DNA from 3 places in the Kribbella jejuensis genome. Region 2 is predicted to be linked to each of the others. Evidence: predicted binding sites of a transcription regulator. Region 2 holds the regulator's gene; each other region holds the start of a gene.
The links. The regulator HrcA, encoded in region 2, represses chaperone genes, less so after heat shock. The targets are predictions, from matches to a motif close to TTGGCACTCGNNNNNNNCGAGTGCCAA.
Positions count from the first base shown of each region.

Region 1: the regulator HrcA is predicted to act here: its motif matches at 1,445-1,471, upstream of groES (co-chaperone GroES).
Region 3: the regulator HrcA is predicted to act here: its motif matches at 1,693-1,719, upstream of FB475_RS08575 (FmdB family zinc ribbon protein).

Region 1 is NZ_VFMM01000001.1:2,046,619-2,049,890, reverse strand. Features, by position in the region: gene FB475_RS10010 (class I SAM-dependent methyltransferase) at 1-787, opposite strand, end outside; gene FB475_RS10005 (peptidoglycan-binding domain-containing protein) at 797-1,387, opposite strand; gene groES (co-chaperone GroES) at 1,601-1,897, shown strand; gene groL (chaperonin GroEL) at 2,020-3,272, shown strand, end outside.
Region 2 is NZ_VFMM01000002.1:1,491,264-1,494,535, reverse strand. Features, by position in the region: gene dnaJ (molecular chaperone DnaJ) at 1-715, opposite strand, end outside; gene hrcA (heat-inducible transcriptional repressor HrcA) at 747-1,769, opposite strand; gene FB475_RS27235 (Gfo/Idh/MocA family protein) at 1,819-2,922, opposite strand; gene FB475_RS27230 (ThuA domain-containing protein) at 2,907-3,272, opposite strand, start outside.
Region 3 is NZ_VFMM01000001.1:1,750,141-1,753,412, forward strand. Features, by position in the region: gene FB475_RS08570 (penicillin acylase family protein) at 1-1,552, opposite strand, end outside; gene FB475_RS08575 (FmdB family zinc ribbon protein) at 1,740-2,078, shown strand; gene cpaB (Flp pilus assembly protein CpaB) at 2,136-2,753, shown strand; gene mscL (large conductance mechanosensitive channel protein MscL) at 2,857-3,270, shown strand.

The sequences.
Region 1 (3,272 bases), on a different contig from region 2:
CCACCGGACCGCTGTCGACGTCCGGCGCATCCGTGACCGTGGCTCCGCCCGGCAGCAGTGTGGCTCGGCGGGAGATGCCCGTGGACAGCTGCCCGGACCAGAGCGCGGCCTCCTTGACCTCACCGGCGTCGCTGATCCACTCCGCTTCCACGCTCTCCGGGATCGCGTCGTGCGGGATGCCGGGCGCGACCTTCACGCAGGCCGTCCGTTCGAGCAGAGCGGTCACGAACGACCAGGGTGGCGAGTAGGCGTTGTGGTCGAACACACGCCGCCCGTCTGCGCGACGGGCAGGGTCTGCGAACACCACGTCGTACGGCGTGAGGTCGGTGGACTCGGCGTCGCCAACCAGTACGTCACCCGGCAGCCCGAGTACGGACAGGTTGGCGCGGGCGGTGGCTGCTGTCTCCGGATCGCGTTCTACGCCAGTGACCCGTAGTCCGGCGCGGGCCGCCGTGATGAGGTCGCCGCCGATGCCGCAGCCCAGGTCGACCATCGTGGCGCCCGGCATGGTCGTCGCGAGGCGGGTCGCGCGGTGCGTGGCGACCGTGGTGCGGGTGGCTTGCTCCAGGCCGTCGGGGGTGAAGTACATGCGCTCCGCGTCCGGGCCGAACTTGGCTACGGCGCGGTGGCGCAACGCGGCTTGCGTGACTGCAGCCGTGACAAGCGTTGCGTCGTACCGGCGTCTGAGCTTCTCCACCAATTGGAGCTCGCTGCCGGGGCGGAACTCGGCGCAGGCAGCAGCCAGCACCTCGGCGCCCGGTCTGTCCAGCAAAGCGGTGACAGTCACCCAGCAACTTTAGAGCGGGCTGGAACAGCCCCTGCTCCAGCTGCGGGTCGCCATCGAGTACAGGCGCCAGTTCATCGCGGAGCGGGTCTTCGGGCCGTAGATGCCGTCCACCACCAGGTGGTGCCTGCTCTGGACGGCCTTGATCGCTGCGCGGGTCTTGCTGCCGTAGATACCGTCGACGGAGAGCTTGCTGCCGTAGCAGAAGTTCAGATTGCGCTGCAGTACCAAGATCGCGGTCTCCGGATCACCCGTCCGGTCGGAGCCGCGGTACGGGTTGTCGCCGTACTTGAGATTGCATGTGGTGCTGGTGCTGCCGAGCAGCGACGGCATCGGGATGCCCCAGCTGCGGTTGACCGGGACGAGCCTCGCGGATCTGCACTGCGGCAGCGCGGCTGCGGCCTGCAACTCGGCCGCCGTCGCGACGTGCGAGACCGGCTGGTCCGTCCGAGGCTGGTCCGTCTGAGGCTTGGCCGGCGTCGGCGCTGCAGAAGCGGCCGGGGAGTCGTGCTTCGAGGCGTTGGCTGCGACGCCTCCGACAGCGACGGCGCCGACCGCCGCCAGCACGGCGAGGGTCTTGCCGGACAGCTTGGGTAGCCGCATAACCACATTGTGTACTCACCTGGTTCCGGCGGCCAGTGCGCCGCAACCGAGATTCGTTTGGCACTCGAGTTGACCGAGTGCTAATCGCGGCCTAGATTCGGTGTTGGCACTCTCCGTGGGAGGGTGCCAGCGGTCCGGCCTCTGACCCCCGCGACGGCAGGGGAGCGCGACCACATGCCACAGACAAGCGAAATCGACCGTGGAGGTCAGCAAGTGTCGGTCACGATCAAGCCGCTCGAGGACCGTGTCCTCGTCGCGCCGCTCGAAGCCGAGCAGACCACGAAGTCCGGCCTGGTGATCCCGGACACCGCCAAGGAGAAGCCGCAGGAGGGCGAGATCCTCGCCGTCGGCCCCGGCCGGATCGACGACAACGGCAACCGCGTCCCGCTGGACGTCAGCGTCGGCGACAAGGTCATCTACTCCAAGTACGGCGGCACCGAGGTCAAGTACGACGGCCAGGACTACCTGATCCTGGGCGCCCGCGACATCCTCGCAGTCGTCAGCAAGTGACGTCCGCCCGCTGTTCCTGACTGACACCGCCCCGGGGCCTCTGGCGCCGGGGCGGAGTGGGTCCGGGGCAGCGGGGCCGGTGCCTGCAACCAGAGATATTCAGAAAAGGACTGGTTTTCTTCATGCCGAAGATCCTCGAGTTCGACGAGAACGCGCGGCGCGCGCTGGAGCGTGGCGTCGACAAGCTCGCGAACACGGTGAAGGTGACGCTGGGCCCGAAGGGCCGCTACGTCGTCCTGGACAAGAAGTGGGGCGCCCCGACCATCACCAACGACGGTGTGACCGTCGCCCGTGAGGTCGAGCTGGACGACCCGTTCGAGAACCTTGGTGCGCAGCTGACCAAGGAGGTCGCCACCAAGACCAACGACATCGCCGGTGACGGCACCACCACCGCGACGGTGCTGGCGCAGGCACTGGTGCACGAGGGCCTGCGGGCGGTCGCCGCCGGCGCCAACCCGATGGGCCTCAAGCGCGGTATCGAGGCGGCCGTCGAGGCGGTCTCGGCCAAGCTGGTGGACACCGCGAAGCCGGTCGACGACAAGGGCGACATGGCCCACGTCGCGACCATCTCCGCCCGCGACGCCGAGATCGGCGCGCTGATCGCGGACGCGTTCGACAAGGTCGGCAAGGACGGTGTGATCACCGTCGAGGAGTCGAACACCTTCGGTACCGAGCTCGAGTTCACCGAGGGCATGCAGTTCGACAAGGGCTACATCTCGCCGTACTTCATCACCGACGCCGAGGCCGGCGAAGCGGTGCTGGAGGACCCGTACATCCTGATCCACCAGGGCAAGATCTCCGCGATCGCGGACCTGCTGCCGCTGCTGGAGAAGGTCGTGCAGTCCGGCAAGACGCTGCTGATCATCGCCGAGGACGTCGAGGCCGAGGCGCTGTCGACCCTGGTGGTCAACAAGATCCGCGGCAACTTCACCTCGGTCGCCGTCAAGGCGCCGGGCTTCGGTGACCGCCGCAAGGCGATGCTGGAGGACCTGGCCGCGCTCACCGGCGCGCAGGTCGTCGCTCCCGAGGTCGGGCTGAAGCTCGACCAGGTCGGCCTCGAGGTGCTCGGTTCGGCCCGCCGGATCGTCGTCTCCAAGGACAACACGACCGTCGTCGAGGGTTCCGGCAAGGCCGAGGACATCGAGGGCCGGGTCAACCAGATCAAGGCCGAGATCGAGCGCACCGACTCCGACTGGGACCGCGAGAAGCTGCAGGAGCGGCTGGCCAAGCTGGCCGGTGGCGTCTGCGTGATCAAGGTCGGCGCGGCCACCGAGGTCGAGCTGAAGGAGAAGAAGCACCGGATCGAGGACGCGGTGTCCGCGACCCGGGCCGCGATCGAGGAGGGCATCGTCGCCGGTGGCGGCTCCGCCCTGGT
Region 2 (3,272 bases):
CGACCTCGCCCTGACCGGACAGCTGCACGCGGGTGCCGGTGTCGACGCCGCCGGGGATCTTCACGGTGACGGTCCGGCGGGAGCGCACCCGCCCGTCGCCGGAGCACTCGACGCACGGGTTCGGGATGGTGGTCCCGTAGCCGCGGCAGTTCGGGCAGGGACGCATCGTCCGCACCTCACCGAGGAACGACCGCTGCGTGTGCGTCACCTCACCGCGCCCGTGGCAGATCTCGCAGGTCACCGGCTCGGACCCGGCCGCCGCGCCGGATCCGCTACAGGTCGGGCAGAGGACGGCGGTGTCGACCTTGAGCTCGCGCGTCGTACCGAACGCGGCCTCGGCCAGGTCGATCCGGAGCGGGATCAACGCGTCCTGGCCGCGCCGGGTGCGCGGCCGCGGTCCACGGGTCGCGCCGCCGGTCTGGCCGAAGAATGCGTCCATGATGTCGGTGAACGTGAACGCCTGGCCGAACCCAGCCCCGCCCGGCCCGCCGGCCGCGGAGGCGAACGGGTCGCCGCCGAGGTCGTGCAGCTGCCGCTTCTGCGGGTCGCTGAGCACCTGGAACGCACGCCCGATCTCCTGGAACTTCTGGTGCGCGTCCTCGGAGTCGTTGACGTCCGGGTGGTACTGGCGTGCCAGCTTGCGGTACGCCTTCTTGATCTCGTCCGGTGACGCGTCACGGCTGACACCTAGGACGGCGTAGTAATCGGTGCTCATACTCCAGACCAGGGGGTTGTCTTCATTTGAATCATGACTCAGCCAGGATCTGGCTGACGTAGCGCGCGACGGCCCGTACGGCGCCCATCGTGCTCGGGTAGTCCATGTGCGTCGGCCCGACGATGCCGAGGGTGGCCAGTACCTCCGACTTGGACCCGTACCCGGTCGCGACCACCGAGGTGGTGGCGAGCTCCTCGTACGGGTTCTCGTGGCCGATCCGAACGGTCAGCGTCTGCGGGTTGGTCGCCTCGCCGAGCAGTTTGAGCAGGATGACGTGCTCCTCGAGGGCCTCCAGCACCGGCTTCACGTTCCGCTCGAAGTCGTCGCCGTACCGGGTCAGGTTGGCGGCGCCGCCGACCGCGATCCGCTGCTCGCCGACCTCGTCGGTGAACGCCTCGAACAGCGTGGTGACGATCGACGAGACCAGCGGCCGGTCGGCCGGCGCGAACAGGTCGGGCACGCCGGCCAGTGAGGTGGCCGCGTCGGTGAGGCGCTGACCGGCGAGGGCTGAGTTCAGCCGGGAGCGCAGGTCGGCGATCAGCTGCTCGTCGACGTCCTGGGGATGTTCGACTAGCCGCTGCTCGACCCGCCCGTTGCTGGTGATCAACACGAGCAGTAGCCGGCGTGGACTCATCGTGACGACCTCGATGTGCCGCACGCTCGACCGGTTGAGCGACGGGTACTGCACGATGGCGACCTGGCGGGTGATCTGGGCGAGCAGCCGCACGGTCCGGCGGACCACGTCGTCCAGGTCGACCGCACCGGCCAGGAACGACGTGATCGCCCGCTTCTCCGCCGCCGACAGCGTCTTGACCGTGCTCAGCTTGTCGACGAACAGCCGGTAGCCGGCGTCGGTCGGGATCCGGCCGGCGCTGGTGTGCGGCTGGGTGATGTACCCCTCCTCCTCCAGCGCGGCCATGTCGTTACGTACGGTGGCCGGGGAGACCCCGAGGTTGTGCCGGTCCACGAGTGCCTTCGACCCGATCGGCTCATGGGTCGCGACGTAGTCCTCGACGATGGCGCGGAGCACATCCAGCTTGCGGTCGTCCAGCACGCGCACCACCCTTTCGGACCCTTGGCACTCCGTCGTTCAGAGTGCCAGTCTAGGCGGTCTCGGGTGAGGCTCCCAACGGAACCGGCGCCGGACGTGTCACTGTACTGGCCACATCAAGCGGCTGATCCTGTACGGCGGAGTCGATGAACGACTCCAGTACGTCGAGCACGTGGTACGCCAGCTCCCCCGACGCCCGGTGTGGCTCGCCCGTGCGCAAGGCCCGGGCCATGTCCGCGACACCGACCCCGCGGCCCGTCCCGGCGTACCCGCCGGCGACCGGAACCTCGGTCCACTCGCGCTGATCCGGGGTCACGATCTCGACGGCGCCGTCGAATCCGTTCGGGTCCGGGACGGACAGGCTGCCGTCCGTGCCGTGGACCTCGATCCGGGGCAGCCGCCCGGCCCAGACGTCGAACGACATCAGCACGGTGGTCAGCGCGCCCGACTCGTGCTCCAGTACGCCGGTGACGTGCGTCGGCACCTCGACGTCGAAGACGGTCCCAGCGCGTGGTCCGGTGTGGATCTTCCGCTGCTGCTTCGCCCGGCCCGCGCGGGCCGTGACCCGGACGACCGGACCGAGCAGCGTCACCAGGCTGGTCACGTAGTACGGGCCCATGTCGAGGACCGGACCGCCGCCGGGGCGGTAATAGAACTCGGGCGCCGGGTGCCACAGCTCGTGGCCGGGGGTCACCATGAACGCGGTCGCCGCGTGCGGGGTGCCGATGTCACCACGGTCGATCACCGCACGCGCCGTCTGGGTGCCGGTGCCGAGGACCGTGTCCGGTGCACAGCCGATACGCAGGTCGTTGGCAGCGGCGTACTTCAGCAGCGGTTCCGCTTCGGCACGGTCCATGGCCAGCGGCTTCTCGCCGTACACGTGCTTGCCGGCCTCCATCGCCGCCTGGTGTACGGCGGCGTGGGCAGCCGGGATCGTGAGGTTGAGGACGATGTCGACGTCGTCGGCCGCGTAGAGCTCCTCCGGTGACACCGCGCGGATGCCCGGGTTCTGGTCCGCGATGGCTTGAGCGCGCGAGACGTCCAGGTCCGCGACCGCGACCACGTCGACGCCGGGGAGCTTGGCGAGGTGGTCCAGGTAGGTACCGGAAATGACGCCGGTACCGACGATGCCGACTCCGGTCACTTGCTCGCCCACAGCAGCCCCCGCTCGATGATCGTGCGTACCTCGGGCGTCTCCAGGTCGTCCAGCTTGTGGCCGACCGTGCAGACGAAGACCTTGCCCTCGCCCCAGGTCCGGGTCCAGATCGCCGGCATCACCGCGCCCTCGATCCACGGGTAGTCGGGGTGCGACTCGAACGTCGTGGTGGCGAGCACCGTGTTGGTCGGGTCGTAGTGGATGTAGTACTGCTCGGTGTGCACGTCGAAGTGCTTGATGCCCTCGACGATCGGGTGATCCGCAATGATGTCCACCCGGTAGTCGGTGAAGCCGTGCGGGTGCGAGATGAACTGCCCGCCGGTGATGAAGCTGTAGTCGACGTTCTTCCG
Region 3 (3,272 bases), on a different contig from region 2:
CCCAGCCAGGCACCGGCCAGTCGCCACGACCGGTCGCACGGATCGGGATCAGCCCGGGCGACTGGTAGCCGATGTGGCCGTCGGTGTCGGCGTACACCAGGTTCTGCGAGGGGACCTGGAACTGCTGTGCGGCGGCACGGAACTCGGTCCAGTTCTGCGCGGTGTTGATCGCGAACAGCGCGTCCGCGGTCTTGCCCGGGTTCAGCGCGGTCCACTGCAGGGCGACGCCGTACGCCTTCGGGTACTTCGCCTGCGAGGCGGAGATCTCCCCTACCTTCTGCTCGTCCTCACCGACGTCGGAGATCAGCGGACCGTGCCGGGTCTCGCGGACGGTGATCTTGACCGGCTTGTCCTCGCCGGCGACCTTGAACGTCTCCTCACGGGTGGCCATCGCACGCCACTTGTTGTTGTAGAGGACGTTGTTGCCGTCGATGCGTTCCAGGTACAGGTCCTGGACGTCCGGGTCGAGGTTGGTGAAGCCCCAGGAGATCGCGTTGTTGTGGCCGATCACCACACCGGGCAGACCGGAGAAGCTGAACCCGGAGACGTCGAACGGGCAGCTCTTGCCGACGTTGTTGCAGTGCAGGCCGACCTGGGTCCAGATACCTGGCATGGTCGCGCCGAGATGCGGGTCGTTCGCCAGCAGCGGCTTGCCGGTCGTGGTGTGGTCGCCGGAGACCACCCACGAGTTGGAACCGACGCCGTCCCCCTGACCGAGCAGCTGCGGCAGGCCCTTGGCCACGCTCTGCACCGAGTCCAGCGACTTGAGCAGGTCCTTGGTGAGCATGCTCCGCCGGACCTCGGGGCTGGGCCCCGGCGTCGAGCTGAACTTGCCGTCCTTACCGACGGAGGCGGCCGCCATGATCGGCTGGTTCCGGTCGTACGGGTACTGCGGGTAGAGGCTCTCGACGTTGCGCGCCGGGAACGCCGCCAGCATCTTGGTGCGGGTGATCTCCTCGTCCAGGTTGCCGCCGAGGTCCCAGGCCATCGCCTTCAGCCACGAGAGCGAGTCCGCCGCGGTCCACGGCTCCGGCCGGTAGTTCTTCGGACCACCGGGCTGCAGGGAGAGTACGCCGTACTCCAGGCTGAGGCCGGAGCCGCTGTGTGTGGACAGGTACGCGTTGACGCCGCGTGCGTAGTCATCGAGGTACTGCCGGGTGGTCGGGCTGAGCAGCGGCAGCTCTGCCTCGGCGGTGCGCCGCCAGCCGAGCGTCCGGACGAACTTGTCCGTCTCCAGCGCGTCCTTGCCGAACAGCTCGCTCAGCCGTCCGGAGGTGACGTGCCGGCGGAAGTCCATCTCGAAGAACCGGTCCTGCGCGTGCACGTAGCCCTGCGCGGCGAACAGGTCGGCCGGGGTGTCGGCGTAGATCTGCGGGATGCCGTTCGCGTCCCGGACCACGCTGACGTCGCCGTCCAGGCCCTCCAGGTCGATCGTTCCTTCGTACGTCGGGAACGAGTGGCGGACGACGTACACGAGGGTACCGGCGATCACCAGCAGGATCGTGACAAGGGCGATTCCGCTGGCGATGACGACTCGAAACAGGCGACGCACGGACCAACCGTAGAGAATCCGCCCGTCCACCCCAAATGGGGTCCCTCACAACTTTGCGTTGCTCTGCGTTCGCTGGACATGGACGCAGAGTTGAGGTAGGCACGCCCGGGTTTGGAATACTTCGGCCCGCTGGCGCATTATTAGCAGTCGGGTAGTAGGAGTGCCAGCGGCTTGAAGGGAACCGACCGTGCCGACGTACCAGTACCAGTGCACCGACTGTGGCGAAGCGCTCGAGGTGCGCCAGAGCTTCACGGACGACGCTCTGACCGTGTGCCCGAATTGCCAGGGAAGCCTGCGCAAGGTGTTCAACGCCGTGGGCGTGGTGTTCAAGGGCTCCGGCTTCTACCGCACCGACAGCCGGTCCTCCGGCAAGGGCTCGGTGCCGGCGGCGTCCTCCGACTCGTCGTCTTCTTCTTCGACGTCCAAGTCGTCCGATTCTTCGTCGAGCAGCTCGACCTCGTCGTCCAGCAGCTCCACTTCGTCGTCGAGCAGCTCGTCGACCTCCTCCGGGTCCAGCGCGGCCTGACGGCCGCCTGTGGATAACTGAGAGGCGGTCGCCGGAGAAACTCGTACTTTCTCCGGCATGACAATCCCCTCTCTGCTTCGTGACCTGCTCCGCGCGGCCCGGTGGCACCGTCGGCTCCTCGCCGGCGCCGCCGCGGCCGCCGCGGTGTATTTCGGACTTCAAGCCCTCTCCCCTCCACCGCCGCCGACGGTCAAAGTGCTGGCCGCTGCGCGCGACCTGACCGGCGGCGCCGCGCTCGATCGCGGCGACCTGCGCACGATCGAGCTACCGCCCGGCGTCGTGCCATCCGGCGCCCTCACACCTGGTAGCAAGCTGACTGCACGCGTGCTCAGCGGGCCCGTCAGAGCCGGGGAGCCACTCACCGACGCCAGATTCCTGGCGCCATCGGGTGTGCCCTCAGGTTCGGTCGCCTATCCGTTCCGCGTCGACGACGCCGACATCAGCACCCTCCTGCGAGTCGGCGACCACGTGAACCTGTACGCCGCCGCCGCCACGAGCGCCGACGCGGCACGGCTGCTCGCCCGGGGGGTGCCCGTCGTCGCGCTGCCCGAGCCCCGATCGAGTACGTCGGGTGCGCTGATCGTCGTCGCCACCGCACCCGAGGTCGCGTCCCGGCTGGCTCAGGCGAGTACGAATTCACGGATCACTGTGGCGATGACACCAGACACCGGGTGATCACTTTCCGAAGTTGTCGCGGCACGATGTGTCGTGAAACGGCGCGGTCCCTCGCTTGGAAGACTCTCTGGCCCTAACTTGTCCGGGGACAACCACCCGCTTCGTGGAGGCAGCCACAATGCTCAAGGGCTTCAAGGAATTCATCATGCGGGGCAACGTCGTCGACCTCGCGGTCGCCGTCGTCATCGGCGCAGCGTTCGGGGCGATCGTGACCGCGCTCGTGGACAATCTGATCAACCCACTGATCGCAGCGATCTTCGGCAAGGCCGACATCAGTAAGGTCTGGACCTTCAAGCTGAACGGAGCCGAGTTCTCGATCGGCAAGGTCCTGCAGGCCGGCCTGAACTTCCTGTTCGTCGCCGCGGCGGTCTACTTCTTCATCGTGCTGCCGCTGAACAAGCTGGCCGAGCGCCGCAAGCGCGGTGTGGAGCCGGAGCCCGACCCGCTGACCACCGACCAGGAGTTGCTGACCGAGATCCGGGACCTCCTGCGCGCTGGGCGTTCGGACCTCCGGTAGGG